Regions from separate parts of the Paenibacillus sp. JGP012 genome, predicted to be linked through region 3. Evidence: riboswitches for the same ligand, from Rfam matches in the RefSeq annotation. Region 3 holds a riboswitch; each other region holds the start of a gene.
What was found. Region 3 has a riboswitch for thiamine pyrophosphate ahead of HNR77_RS21675 (ABC transporter substrate-binding protein). Riboswitches for the same ligand answer to the same signal wherever they lie in the genome.
Positions count from the first base shown of each region.

Region 1: another riboswitch for thiamine pyrophosphate. It lies ahead of thiC (phosphomethylpyrimidine synthase ThiC); the one in region 3 lies ahead of HNR77_RS21675 (ABC transporter substrate-binding protein).
Region 2: another riboswitch for thiamine pyrophosphate. It lies ahead of HNR77_RS12715 (thiamine phosphate synthase); the one in region 3 lies ahead of HNR77_RS21675 (ABC transporter substrate-binding protein).

Region 1 is NZ_JACHKG010000026.1:19,443-24,360, forward strand. Features, by position in the region: gene HNR77_RS23320 (hypothetical protein) at 1-386, shown strand, start outside; gene thiC (phosphomethylpyrimidine synthase ThiC) at 1,090-2,913, opposite strand; TPP riboswitch at 3,365-3,478, opposite strand; gene HNR77_RS23330 (IclR family transcriptional regulator) at 3,704-4,447, opposite strand; gene HNR77_RS23335 (alpha/beta hydrolase) at 4,862-4,918, shown strand, end outside.
Region 2 is NZ_JACHKG010000008.1:132,573-137,490, reverse strand. Features, by position in the region: gene thiS (sulfur carrier protein ThiS) at 48-251, opposite strand; gene thiO (glycine oxidase ThiO) at 248-1,525, opposite strand; gene HNR77_RS12715 (thiamine phosphate synthase) at 1,553-2,281, opposite strand; TPP riboswitch at 2,510-2,619, opposite strand; gene HNR77_RS12710 (ABC-F family ATP-binding cassette domain-containing protein) at 2,665-4,218, opposite strand; gene HNR77_RS12705 (hypothetical protein) at 4,436-4,918, opposite strand, start outside.
Region 3 is NZ_JACHKG010000021.1:52,841-57,758, reverse strand. Features, by position in the region: gene serS (serine--tRNA ligase) at 1-533, opposite strand, end outside; gene HNR77_RS21685 (hypothetical protein) at 1,461-1,634, shown strand; gene HNR77_RS21680 (DUF2798 domain-containing protein) at 1,755-2,240, opposite strand; TPP riboswitch at 2,381-2,493, shown strand; gene HNR77_RS21675 (ABC transporter substrate-binding protein) at 2,712-3,752, shown strand; gene HNR77_RS21670 (thiamine-binding protein) at 4,301-4,591, shown strand; gene HNR77_RS21665 (ABC transporter permease) at 4,591-4,918, shown strand, end outside.

The sequences.
Region 1 (4,918 bases), on a different contig from region 3:
AGAAGGAAGTTGAACAGACAGACGCCTTCACCTTTGATCCCAAAGTGGAGTATGATGCTGCTCAAGGCAAAGCGCAATTTATTGAATTTTATGAAAGTGATGAGTTCAAGTGTATGCTGGGTGAGCTGGATCTGCTGGGCACTGAAGCCGACACTCTTATTCCGCAATTGGACAAGACCGCTCCCTATGACCGCGAGGACCCCGAGCTTGGATACAGTTACCAGTTTGATGAGATCGGCCTGATTCTATGGCGTCCAGTGCCAATGACCCGAGCGGATATGCAGGAGCCCTGGTTTCAGGAGATGCCTGCCGAAAACCAGCAGGACGAGATGAAACATCTCTGCTTCTCCACAGTAGCCGTGTATGCTAAAGGATATTATGACTAAATCGCTGGAGTTTCGGCAGGATGAACTGCTGTTGAATAGAGTTGATGGACGAGCAGATAGAGCAGCAGGTAGGTTGGATAAGTGTTTGACAGGTAGTTGACACAGGAGTAAGTGGTTGGTAGTTGATAGGTAGGAACGTAGTAAGCCAGTAGCCGAAGTAATTGGTGGGCTGTTGATCGGTGGACATGGTAGGTTAGTAGCTGAAGTAGTTGGTGGGCCGTTGATCGGTGGACATGGTAGGTTAGTAGCTGAAGTAATTGGTGGGTGCTTGATCGGTGAGGACGGAGTAGGTCAGTAAAGGTACCGCTAACGATTCCAGATGACGCTATTTGGTGCTTTTTAGCCCCGTTGGAAATGTAACGATTCCTAGAAACGCTATTTCAGGTTTTCAGGTGTATATTTCTCGTTTTGCGGCGATTTTGGGTGAAATAACGTCGCTGTGATTCGTTAGAAATTTCACAGTGGCAAAAACGGCCAAATAAGGTTTGTGGGAATCGTTAGAATTGGGAGACGAGATTTGGAACCTTACATCGGATATAAAAAGTGACCCGGAGACTCAAGCCTACAGGCCTGAGTCCGGGTCATTTTTTATTTACTGGAACTGCCTTTCATCCACTTCTACTTCCACTTCTACTTCTACTTCTACTTCTACTTCTACGATACCACTATACTGTGATACTGCGATACCACGCTACCTTCTCACCTACGAACGCGTCCGGTACTCCTCGGCTTTCGCCTGCATACCAGCGGCTACAGCCTGCTCTTCGCTCAAGCCACGGTCTGCGGCAAAGGCACGGATGTCCTGCGTGATGCGCATGCTGCAGAACTTCGGCCCGCACATGGAGCAGAAATGTGCCTCCTTCGCCCCTTCTGCGGGCAGCGTCTCGTCGTGATAGGACAGTGCCCGTTCCGGGTCGAGTGACAGGTTAAACTGATCCCGCCAGCGGAACTCGAATCGTGCCTTCGACAGCGCATCATCCCGGCGCTGGGCACGCGGGTGGCCTTTGGCCAAGTCAGCAGCATGTGCGGCTATTTTATAAGCGATAACCCCTTCACGCACATCGTCCTTGTTGGGAAGCCCGAGGTGCTCCTTAGGTGTAACGTAGCAGAGCATGGATGTACCGAACCAGCCAATCATTGCCGCTCCGATGGCAGATGTAATGTGATCGTAGCCGGGCGCAATGTCGGTGGTCAGCGGGCCGAGGGTATAGAACGGTGCTTCCTGACAGATTTCCATCTGCAAATCGACGTTTTCCTTGATCTTGTGCATCGGCACATGCCCCGGCCCTTCAATCATCACCTGCACATCATGCTTCCATGCAATCTGCGTTAATTCACCGAGTGTCGCCAGCTCCGCCATCTGTGCCTCGTCATTGGCATCGTAGATGCTGCCTGGACGCAATCCATCCCCCAGAGAGAAGGCCACGTCATACCTTTTCATAATCTCGCAGATTTCCTCAAAATGGGTGTACAAAAAGTTCTCCTGATGATGTGCCAGACACCACGCCGCCATAATCGACCCGCCCCGTGACACGATGCCTGTCATCCGCTTCGCAGTCATCGGAATATAACGCAGTAGCACGCCAGCATGAATCGTAAAATAATCCACGCCCTGCTCCGCCTGCTCGATCAGTGTATCCCGGTACAGCTCCCATGTTAGAGCCTCAGCCTCTCCGTTCACCTTCTCCAGCGCCTGATAGAGCGGCACCGTACCAATCGGCACGGGAGAATTGCGGATAATCCATTCCCGGGTTGTATGAATGTCTTTGCCTGTGGAGAGGTCCATCACCGTATCCGAGCCCCAGCGTACTGCCCAGGTCATCTTCTCTACCTCCTCCTCGATGGAGGAAGATACAGCCGAGTTGCCGATATTGGCATTGATTTTAACGTGAAAATGACGACCAATCAGCATCGGCTCACTCTCCGGGTGATTGATGTTGGAGGGCAGAATTGCTCGCCCGCTTGCCAGCTCCTGCCGCACAAATTCAGGCTCTACGCCTTCACGAATCGCGGCATATTCCATCTCTGGCGTAATGATGCCCTGCCGCGCATAATGCATCTGTGTAACGCAGCGGCCAGCCTGAGCGCGCAGCGGCTGCCCCCGGTATCCGGGGTACTCCTCCGCCCCGGCTCTTCGTCCGCCAGGCTTCAAGCCGTTATCCTCGGGTTTCACCGCCCGGCCTTCATATGCTTCTACATCACCGCGCTCCATAATCCAGTGATTCCGGAGCGCTGGCAGCCCCTTCCGAATATCCATCTGGAATTCGGGATCGGTCATCGGGCCGCTCGTATCGTAGACACGCAGCGGCTCATTATGCTCCACCCCTTGGGGAGTATTCGTGTCATGAAGGGCAATTTCACGCTCCGGTACAGCAATGTCCGGCCGTGAGCCCTGAATGTATACTTTGCGGCTGCCAGGGAAGGGCTGAACCCCTTCCACCGCTGTGGTTTTCTTTTCCACGGGATGACCATCGCGCCCCAATTCCTCTGTTCCGATCTGCTCCCTCGTCTCATTACCTGTATTCATGTCCCCTGTCTCCTCCTCTGTGATTTTTGCTCCGTGTCGTTTGCACACGAATGTGTCAGCTTTGCATGGCTCACCCACCTGTCCAGAACATCCAGAGCACAGAAGCACAGCAGGAATGACCCTGCGCACACAGCCGCATTGATCCAGGAGACACCTTATTATGTACAGGCAGCGTCGAATTCGGGTTTGGCTTCACGATGAATTCAGGTGATTTCACCGCTTTTGTTGTTCGTTGCTTGCCGTATCGTCTAACCCCTGACCTGCACAATCTGCGATCAGATCAGGGTTATCAACGAAGGCAAACGCTCAACTTACGAAGCTCCACTTGCTGCTGTATATAAAAAAGCCGGTTCCGAGGGAACCGACTCATGTCCATCACCATACACGTAAACATAGGCATCTCGCTGCAAAAACAGCATCTGCGCCAGGTTAACGTCTATAGTGTTTGTGGTCAAAAGGCCGATTACTTCCCTACGCTGGTATGATCCAGATCAGGTGCAAAGGGTCCGGAATCTCGTGCGATCCCGTCTCAGTCCGGACAATTCGGACTCCCCCAGTAACGTAAACATATTGCGGCATACACGCCGCTGTTCAACTTAAACGATGATGCTCAAGCTAGCCCCGCTGGGCCGTCCATTACAGAGTAGCTTAATCTGGTTAGAAATACAACCTTTATATTCCAGAGAATTTGTTTGTTCCGATGGAACAGGAGCAAAAGCCCGTTAGCACAAACTCTATTGGAACAAAATATTGGAGCCAATTTCACTCCAACAAAAGTACGCCAACGAATTTACGACAGCATAAGTCCCATCTGCGCTGCCGCTTCCTTCAGCACGGGTGCATACTCATGCAGTGTCTCCTGTGAGAGCCGGCTGACCGGGCCAGACACAGAAAGCGCTGCCGCAATGCTGCCCCTGCGATCCATAATCGGTACGGACACCGCAGCCGCTCCAGGCTCACGCTCTTCGTAGCTCGTAGCATACCCGCTCTCCCGGATGTCTTCCATCTGCGAAAGATACACGGCCGGGTCGATAAATACGGGCCATTCCGGGCCGTTCATCAGCTCTTCGCGGTCCTCTTCCGTGGCAAATGCCATCAGCACTTTACTGGAAGCTCCTACGGAAAGCGGCAATCTGGCCCCTACAGGCGCAACCCGGCGAATGGCCTGATCACTCTGTACCGCCTGAATCCGAATCCGCTCGCTGCCGTCTCGAAGGTAGAGACTCACCGTTTCACCCAAACGATCCCGAAGCCTCTCCATCGCAGGCAGCAGCAGAATCGCAGGATCATCACTGCGTGACATATGGGCAGACAGCTCCCAGATGCGAATGCCCAGTCGATATTTCTCCGTGGCCGTATCACGAATGACAAAGCCCTTATCCTCCAGCGTAGCCATCAAGCGATGCACTGTGCTTTTGTGCAAACCGATCTGGCTGGCAATTTCGGTGAGTCCAAGATCACTGCGCGTGGTAAAACATAGTAATATATCCAGCGCCCGTTCTACAGCCCGGACGGTTAACTTGCGGTCTTCCATGGCATGATGCCCCCCTCATGTTTCATCACATGAAACTTGGTTACATAAATTATATGAGAAACGGTCTCATCTGTAAACCGGAAAGAGTGATAAAGCTGGCGAAAACTTGAAAATAACATGCCATTTTACGCATCTCTCATGCAACTTAATCTCCTGTAAATTTCACACTATGGAAATGTTATCTATACAACTAAAGAACTATATAACAATTGCGTAACAAATGGCGCTAATCAATTGACTTTAACTATATCGGAACATACGATAAAGATAGGAACACATTTAATTAATTCATGCTAAAGCATGACTTTAGCATCAGGATGTATGCTTGATTTTAAGTAAAATAAATAGCTGTTGTTTGCCCGTTGTAATCGTATACTGAATTTCGCTTAACTGAATTGTAAAGGAGGGGCGTGCATGTATTCGACATCCCAGAGCGAAGCCCCGCTGCATACCAAAGTGTCCGATCTGCCC
Region 2 (4,918 bases), on a different contig from region 3:
ACTCTCCCAAGATTAATATGATTATCTATGCTGCGATCTGTCTTAAATTAGCCTCCACCGACAAAATGAACAATTTCGATTCGATCGCCTTCTCTCAGCGCTGTTGTTTCATGATGATCCTTTGTCAAAATGTTACGATTCAGCTCTACAACAACCGTTTTCACTTGCAGGTTAAAGGATTGCAGCAATTTGTCCACCCGATTCAAATCATCATCAATCTCCATCTTCTGTCCGTTCACGATAATGTTCAACGCACAACTTCCTTTCTGTTCAATCGATTAGGCGATAAGGCTTCAATCCCAATATCCTCAGCACTTTTGCCCTCCAGCATGTCTGCAATCCAGCGTCCGGTTACCGCACTGAGCAATATTCCGTTACGGTAATGTCCATAGGCAGTAAACAAACCAGGCATGTTTTCACATTCTCCTATATACGGAAGACCATCCGGGGTTGAAGGTCTTACACCTGCCCATGTCCGCAAGAAATGAGCTTCTTTGATTCCCGGTACCCAGCTGCTTGCCGTACCAAGCAATCGTTGCACACTATAGGCTGATACGCTGTGATCTTTTTTCCCGGGCCAACTCGTAGCCCCGATCCACACCTCTCCATTCGCTTTTGGAACGATGTAGACATCCTCCGCATAGAGCGTGCGATCCGGTTTGTAAGCTGTTTGGTCCGCCGGAAATTGAATCGCAACTACCTCTCCTTTGACCGGAGTTGAAGGCAAGTTGATACCAGCCTGCTGCAGCAGCGTTTCACCATCCAAGCCAGCAGCTATAATTACGTGTTTACAAGTGACATTTCCCTTCGGGGTAGCAATTCCTTGTACACCAAGTTGATTCACTATTAATTGAATATCCTTGACGCCTTCCCATATCCGGGCGCCCATCCTGTGTGCTGACCTCACATAAGCTCTGGTCAACGACACGGGCAGAATTTCACTCTCCAATGATCGGTAATAAGCACCATACGTATCCCGATTAAGCCAGCCAGCTTCTCGCTGCACCGTATTTCTATCCCACCAAAGCTGTTCCGTCAGTGGAAAAGCCCTTCGATTTTCCTTATAACGACTTAGTTCACTGTATGATCTGAACGGTGTGATGAATCCGCTCTGCCTCAACCCAAGTTCCATGCCCGATAGAGTAGATAATTGATCCTTTTGACTGTGCAGCAATGCTCTGCTTTCAAGAGCAGCCTGAGCAATAACAGGATGAGTAAATTCCTCACTATCCGCAGCAAGCATTCCCGCTGCTGCACAGGAGCTTCCGCTGGCAATCTCGTTTTGCTCGATCAGAAGCACATCGTGTCCTCTTCGTGTCAATTCAAAGGCAACAGCGCAACCTATAACGCCTCCGCCAACAATAATGGTTTCTGCATGAAGCTTGCCTGATGATACATATTGCGGGATACTGGCAGTTTCATATGAAGTATCGGATTCAGAAGTTTCATCCGATCCATAGCATGCATTCCATCTGGATTGATCATCAGAACCTTGATCCGGTGAGACGGTTCCTCGCTTTTGCATGTGTTCATCTCCTTGATTTCGAAACATTCATATTACTCTTTCTGCAGCCTGTTTTATAAGACGGATCGCATGAGCCGGGTCCTCATGCTGAAATACACTCGAGATCACAGCAGCGCCACGGGCTCCCGCTAACCGCACCGCCTGAATGTTGGATGCCTGGATACCACCAATTGCAATGACAGGAATGTCAACGCCTGAGCATACTTCAGCCAGCGCCTCCAACCCCCTGGGCGTTAGATCAGGCTTGCTGCGGCTTGTATACACATGCCCGAAGAACAGGTAATCTGCACCGTAATCCGCTGCCACACGTGCCTCATGTATGGAGTGCACCGATACTCCCAAGCGCATCCGTTCCCCCTTATTCACAGCATTCATGCTCTCTTCCGCCTTCGTCAGCATCTTCTGGCTCCAGTGCGCCCCTCGGCAAAATTCGCTGGGCACAAACGGATTGGCCCCGTTGATGACAATACGTGAGGATGGAACTCCTGACTCTGTCATGTGCCTGGCCCAGATGAAATGCTGCTGCAGCGAGAGCTGTTTTTCCCGGATATGAATGTAATCCACCCAAGGCCATATCTGCTTGACAACATTCAGTACAGTGGTTCGCTCACCTTTATTGGTAGACACAATATGCATTTCAAAGGAAGAGTCATCTTGGCAACATGTCGGGCTGCATGTGTCTATTTGTTTTGGAGAGCGATCGATCAGCCGTTTATTCTTTTCATTTCTTTCTGCCGCAAGCCCTGTTGTGTTCACGTTGTCCTCCCTCTCATCCGTTCAGCATTAAGTACGGAAATGACATAACACAAAAAAGCCACTCCCGTAGGAGTGGCTGCGTATAAACAAAGGTTCAGGTTAAATAACGAGCGTGCAGCTAATACCTGTTAAACAGTTAAGTCCATAACCGTTCGGCGGTAACTCATGCCTGCATCACTGTATAGTAAGGTTCCTGTTCGTTCATAAAAGGATCACTTACTGTCATTATGCTGAAACGCGCCACTTCCCTACGCTGGTATGATCCAGATCAGGTGCAAAGGGTCCGGAATCGCATTCTTCCATCTCAGCCGCATCGTGCGGCCCCCCTAGTGTTCATATGAAGTTGAAGTTGTAGCCTATATTACCACAGTCGGATTTTTTTGTCATCGTGCTTTTTCAGACCATTCTTCCACATTCCACGTTTTGGTGACCCAGCCTTCGTAAAAATCTGGTTCGTGGGATACAAGCAAAACGGTTCCTTTGTATTCCTTCAATGCACGCTGAAGCTCGGCCTTCGCAGTAACATCCAGATGGTTCGTCGGCTCATCAAACAGCACCCAGTTGCTTTCACGCATCAGCAGCTTGCATAAACGGACTTTAGCCTGCTCCCCACCGCTCAGCATGTTCAAAGGACGTGTAATATGTTCATTTTTGAGACCGCACCGGGCCAGATGTCCCCGTACTTCATTTTGAGTCAGATGAGAAAACTCATTCCATACATCGTCAATCGGCGTGATATTTGCAGCACGTACTTCCTGCTCGAAGTATGCCGTCTCCAGGTAATCGCCGAGAAAGGTTTTACCGCTAATGGGCGGGATTTTACCCAGAATTGTCTTGAGCAGTGTTGATTTACCCACACCGTTACAGCCCACAATAGCAATCTTCTCTCCGCGTTCGATGGTCATCGTCATCTTTGGCAGGAGCGGATACGTATAACCAATTTCAAAATCAACACCTTCAAACACGGTTTTGCTGCTTGCACGGGCATCCTTGAATTTAAAAGTTGGTTTTGCCGCTTCGTCCGGACGATCAATCCGCTCAATTTTGCCAAGCTGCTTTTCCCGGCTTTTTGCGCGTCCCGAGGTGGATGCACGAGCTTTATTCCGCTGAATAAAGTCCTCCTGCTTTTTAATATATTCCTGCTGCTTTTCATAGGCGTCAATATGCTGCGCCTTCTGCATATCCGCCATCTCCAGAAACTTCTCATAATTGGCAGCATAGCGTGTGAGTTTGGCAAATTCCAGATGGTAAATCACATTCACAACTTCATTCATAAATTCTGTATCATGTGAGATCAACAGAAAGGCGTGCGGATAGTCTTTCAAATAACGCGTCAGCCATTCAATGTGCTCTACATCAAGATAGTTTGTCGGCTCATCCAGCAATAAGGCAGTTGGCTTCTCCAGCAGCAGTTTTGCAAGCAACACCTTAGTGCGCTGTCCACCGCTCAGGGCAGCAACGTCCCGATCAAGACCAATCGCATTTAACCCCAAACCGTTTGCCATCTCTTCCACTTTGACATCAATCAGATAAAAATCGCCCTGCTCCAGCTGCTCCTGAATTTCACCCATTTCCTCCAGCAGCTGCGCAAGTCTGTCCGGATCTGCATCGGCCATCTGATCGGTGATCTGCATCAGCTCCTTTTCCAGCTCAAGCAGTGGCAGAAAAGCATCCTTCAATACATCACGAATCGTTCTGCCAGGGGTCAGCTTTGTATGCTGATCCAGATATCCATAACGGACTTTAGGCGTCCATTCTACTTTACCACTGTCTTTCAGCAATTTACCCGTAAGGATATTCATAAGCGTTGATTTGCCTGCACCATTGGCTCCGACCAGGCCGACGCGCTCTCCTGCAAGCAGACGAAAAGAAACATTTTTAAATAATGTACGGTCTCCAAAATTGTGACTGACATTCTCTACAGACAATAAACTCATAAGATGAGGCTGCTCCTATCTATTTACATTACTTTAGGGCGTGTCTTGAAACCTACTGAAGTGCATCTTTTACCGCCTTTTCGCCCCCTGCTGCGTCACTTTCCCTTGACGTGCCCCGGCACGCCTGCGGAAAACTTCCTTTCTTGGAATGAAAATTCAGCAAAATCTGCTTCCTTCAGAGTTTTCAGACACGCCCTAGTTAACTTTTTTTGAACCTTTATTTTAGCACAGGTTCTGTCTTTTCTGAAAGTAATGAAAATTGTGCAGTGCAATTATATTCAAAATAACCTTGAGCCGCTGCCTGCCTCGCAGTTGTAAACACCTCTTGAGCAAGAAAGCCAGGATTGCAAGTGGCAGGATAATGATATTTAATGCCTGTTGCGGGATCAAGCCCACCAACAACTGCTGTTTTTTTGACCAGTCTGCCCCCGCCAATCGCAAAATTGTTCATTCTCTGATCCCCAACTGCAATTCCCTGCATAAAAGCGATAAAACCGATGTCATTGATCGAGTTGTACCACTCTTCCTGCGAAATCAGGGGCATTGTGAATACATAGGACACACCATTTTTTCTTGCAAACTCATTATGCCGATTAATGACCTCTGCAAGCTCGTCCTGAACACGAGTCACGATTCGACTACGCCGTACCTGTTCAAATACAGTTGAATCCTGAAGCAGTCTGATCGTGCTGTTGCCAGC
Region 3 (4,918 bases):
ACTGCCCGGTGCAGCAGCAAACCAGCGCCCTTCAGCACATAACTTCGCGTTCCGCCAATTTTCACGCCGCGTGGAATATCAATCAGCCCATGCAGCTCCCCAAGCTCGACATGATCCTTTGCGGCATAGTCAAACTCGGGCAGCTCACCCACCCGCCGCAGCTCCACATTATCTTCATCCGACAGACCTGCAGGTGTATCCGGTGATACCACATTCGGCACCAGCCATTGCAGTCTGGTTACCTCCTCCTGAATCAACGCCAGCTCTGCCTCTTTCTGCTCCAACTCATCATTAAGCTGTTTCACCTGTGCCCGCATCGTCTCAGCTTGCTCCCGCTCTCCCGTCTGCATCAGCTTCCCGATCTCTGCCGACAATGTATTACGCAGACGCCGCCCTTCCTCCGTTTGCTGCAGGAGTGCTTTGCGTTCATTATCCCGCTGGATTAAAACCGCAATTTCCACTTTGATTTTTTTCCCGTCAGCTGCCGCCTGAACCTCTTCTGCATGTGCCCGAATCCACTTCATATCTAACATGGTCACCGTCTCCTTTGGCTAAAAAAATACAAAGAGCGCCCTCATCCCTTGGGACGAGGAGCGCTCTGCTCGCGGTGCCACCCAACTTGCCGAATCATTCAAATTCTTCTGATTCGGCCTCTTGGTCCGCGATAACGGGCGGTTCCGGTTAACTTGGGAAAGTTTCAATTCGCTCCCTGGCGAAAACGCCTCCGAGTTGGATTCTCTTCAACGGCATGATCCGATCTGTAATTGTGTTTACCAGTATATACGAAGACAGATTAAAATTGCAACTTCTCAAGCCCGATTTTAGTGAAAACCAGAAAAATGAGTTCTTACTGCTCATTGATCCCTGTTAACACAGGATCCTCTTACGCAGCTTTGCATTGTTAAATCAGATACAGTTATAATCATATAAAATAATTAAATGACTAATTTTCCACCAACAATTGTTTGCCTTCAGAAGGAAATACATGTTCTTTTTTGTAGTGTTTCTTGTTATTAGTATATTGGGATTTATATTTGGAGTTAGAGCGCTGTTAATCCCTGATTCCTGGCCGTTTAATCTGAATAAAAGAGAGCTCGATCACATGGATCTAACCAGCATTCGATTCAGAGGAATTTTTCTGATTGCGCTCTGTATCGTTTGCTTTACAGCTTCTCTCAGACAACTATTTATAAGTTGAACTAAAGATTTTACACAAACCACTCCGATGCCAGAATAACCTGGAGAGTAGCTGTTATCCCCAGTTTTTTTCGATTCCTTTTTCTAAAGGGGAAAATCCGGTGATAAGCGTATGCCTTCGAAGCAGCTTTCTTTCAGAAAGCTTTTAGGCGACCACTCCGCTTTTTCAGGTTTTTTCTGTCCTACGGTAAAAGGTCTGAACTCAAAATATTCCTCTATACAATAGAGTATATATTATAGAATGGAACTGTTTCTCGATGAACATGAATCCAAACAACCTGAATCCCTCAGAGGCCGAGGCTGCCAAACAAAGAGCAGATGAACTCGCCCAACAAGCTAAACGCAGTACATGGACAAGTGGCATCCTGACCACAATCGTTATTGCTGTAATTTTGATTGGCCTATTTTATTGGATTGCTTATATCAGAACTTCCTGAGTCACCCGCCTAAACAAAATTAATCTGATTTTCAAACGAAATCGGTCAATATAAATTGCCCAGGAAATACTGATAATCCACTCTTTTCCTGAGAGATAACCGCTCTATTCAACGATGGATTCAAGCAGATACAGCTGTTTTCCTGCTCTTGAACAATCTGCTGAACAAATATCGCACAAGCGGTCCTAAAACAAGCAGCTGCAATGGCAGAGCCAGACTAAAGTTACGTGCAACGGTATGAAAATACGCCCCGAATACAGATACACCATTTAATTGATCGGCAATAGAGGCAGTCACAATTCCATACAGAGACATGATCAGAACCATGCCGATGACCATAAGCAATGACATGGTGATGATGCCTTTTACTTTACCGGACTTGGCAAATGGAAGGGAAAAGGCAATTTTTTTCGCAGCAGGACCAACAATGAAGGATTCCACCAGAAATGCGATAATAAAACAGATCACGAATTGAAGCAGGATCTGCATCAAAGACATCTGGTCTAACATTCCCGTGTGCCACAGATTAAAGGTCATCATCACCAGGACCATTCCTGTACACATCATAATTCCAAAAATAACTTGTTCTTTCTTGCTTACTGGCATTACACTCATCCTTTCTATAACTTGGATCATTATAGACAATTGCACTCCCCTCTCATAAGTGAACATTATGTGAACGATTTGGCGACTAGACACATACTCGTCACTGGCCTATAATTACACCTAGTAATGCCCGTAACTTCATAGTTTCCCAGGGGAGTCGGAATTGGCCGGCTGAGAGTGTATCCCATCAAGATACTAACCCTTAGACCTGATCTGGATCATGCCAGCGTAGGAATCGGAGTATATTGCAAGAGGCACAGCTATAAGCTGAACGCCCTTCTCTCACACCTGCACGCGTCCCGGATTACGGGACGCTTTTTTTGTTTTCTTTTGACAAGCAGAAACAGAAAAATGTCGTCATCTGGATAACCCGCGAGGTATAAATCAGCCGATTTATGCAAAGGGATTGGATATGAAGCCAAGGAGTACCCCGTGCCACCCGGCCGGACAGAACGAAGGAGAGAGAATCGAATGAACTGGCGTAAAATGTTGGGAATGTTATTCATGTGTGTACTATTGGTGACCGTTGCAGCATGTGGCGGTAAAGGGGCCGAGCAGGCTGATCAGAACGGAAGCACTAGCACAGACAACAAAAGTGAAGACAGCAGCGCGGCACTGAAGGATGTCAAGGTTGTGCTCGACTGGACTCCAAATACCAATCATACAGGTCTGTATGCAGCCGTAGATCAGGGATTCTATAAAGCAGCAGGTCTGAATGTCGAGATTGTGCAGCCAGGAGCTGGCGGTGCAGATACAATGGTTGCTTCTAACGAAGTACCGTTTGGTGTCAGTTACCAGGAGAGTGTCACTCAGGCGCGCACACAGGACGTACCTCTCGTATCCATTGCGGCCGTGATTCAGCATAATACATCCGGGTTTGCCGCTCCTGTAGACCGCAAGATTAAATCGCCGAAGGATTTTGAAGGCAAAACGTATGGCGGTTGGGGCTCACCGGTTGAGGAAGCCGTGATGCAATCCATTATGGAGGGCGAAGGTGCTGACGTATCCAAAGTCAAAAATATTAACATGGGCGACGCGGACTTTTTCACAGCGGTCAAACGGGATATTGATTTTGCCTGGATTTTCTATGCCTGGACCGGGATCGAAGCAGAGCTCCGCGGTGAACCCATCGACATGTTATATGTAAAAGATTACTCCAAAGCGCTGGACTATTACACACCTGTGCTTGTGACTAATGAGCAGACGATTCAGAAGGACCCTGAATTGGTGAAAGCTTTCCTGAAGGCTACTTCCGAAGGGTATCAATATGCGATTGACCATCCTGAAGAGGCCGCGAACATTCTGATCAAGGCTGTACCTGATCTGGATAAGGAATTGGTGCTGGCAAGCCAGAAATGGCTCAGCCCGAAATACAAGGACGACGCACCGCGCTGGGGCGAGCAGAAGGAAGAAGTGTGGAAAAACTACACCGACTGGATGTTTAACAAGAAGCTATTAGATAAAGAGATTGACGTATCCAAGGCGTATACAAACGAATTTTTACCGCAGTAAAAATTTTCACTACCATTAATACCTTATGTAATATTATCGCTTCATGTAAAACGTAATTTGATATTTACACAGAAACGTAAAGTGTAGAAATACACTAACACAACTTGATAAGTTGACATTTTTGTACACCTAAACGAAGAATGTAGAACCTATTTGGAGAGCGCAGCGGTCGCCTGAAAACTCTAAGCAAGAAAGCTACATTGGAAGCTTACACTCATCCCAAAATCCCCCTTTCTATATAAGTTTAACTATTAGATTATACAAAAACGGAGAGGACAGAAAAAACCTGAAAAAGCGCAGCGGTCGCCTTTATCCCCAGATTTTCCCCTTTGGAAAAGGGTTCAAAAAAAATCTGGGGATAACAGCGATTGGAAGGTTATTCTGGCATCGAAGTGACTGTGTAAATTATCTTCAGTCAAACTTTTATAGAATGGATTCAAGGAATTTCGGGAGATAACAGCGATCGTAAGAGGGGACTGCAATCGGAGTGGCAACGTGTACAATCGCAACAACTTATCCCCCACACACGAAAGGAGTCTTGATCTCTCATGGCAAGCACGTTACTCAGCATTCAAGTGATACCGAAAACGCCAAACGGCGAGAATTCATACCCTTATGTAGACCGTGCGATTGAAGTGATTCAGCAGTCTGGCTTGAAATATCAGGTCAATGCACTAGACACCGCAATGGAGGGCGAACTGGAGGAACTGCTGGAAGTGGTCCGCAAAATGCACGAGGTGCTTGTGGAAGCCGGCAGTCCAAGCATCATCTCCCAGATCAAAATCGCACACAGTCCAGACGGGTTCAGCATGGATACACTGACGGAGAAATACCGCTAATGTCTGCCTATTTCAAAAATGTATGGCCGCCCCTTGTGGCGGTTATTCTCTTTATTGCGATATGGCAAGGGGCGGTTTCCCTGTTCCATATTGAGAAATGGATGCTGCCTGCGCCGTCCGACATCGCCCGTGAAGCAGCTTCACAGGCAGATCGTCTCGGCATGCACGCCTATGCAACGATCCAGTTAACCCTGATCGGCTTCGCGGCCGGAACAGCCGTTGGCCTGGTCATTGCGATGGTGCTGCATCTCATTCCTTTTCTCAAATCAGCCTTGTATCCTTTACTTATTCTTAGTCAAAATATTCCGACCATCGCGCTGGCACCGC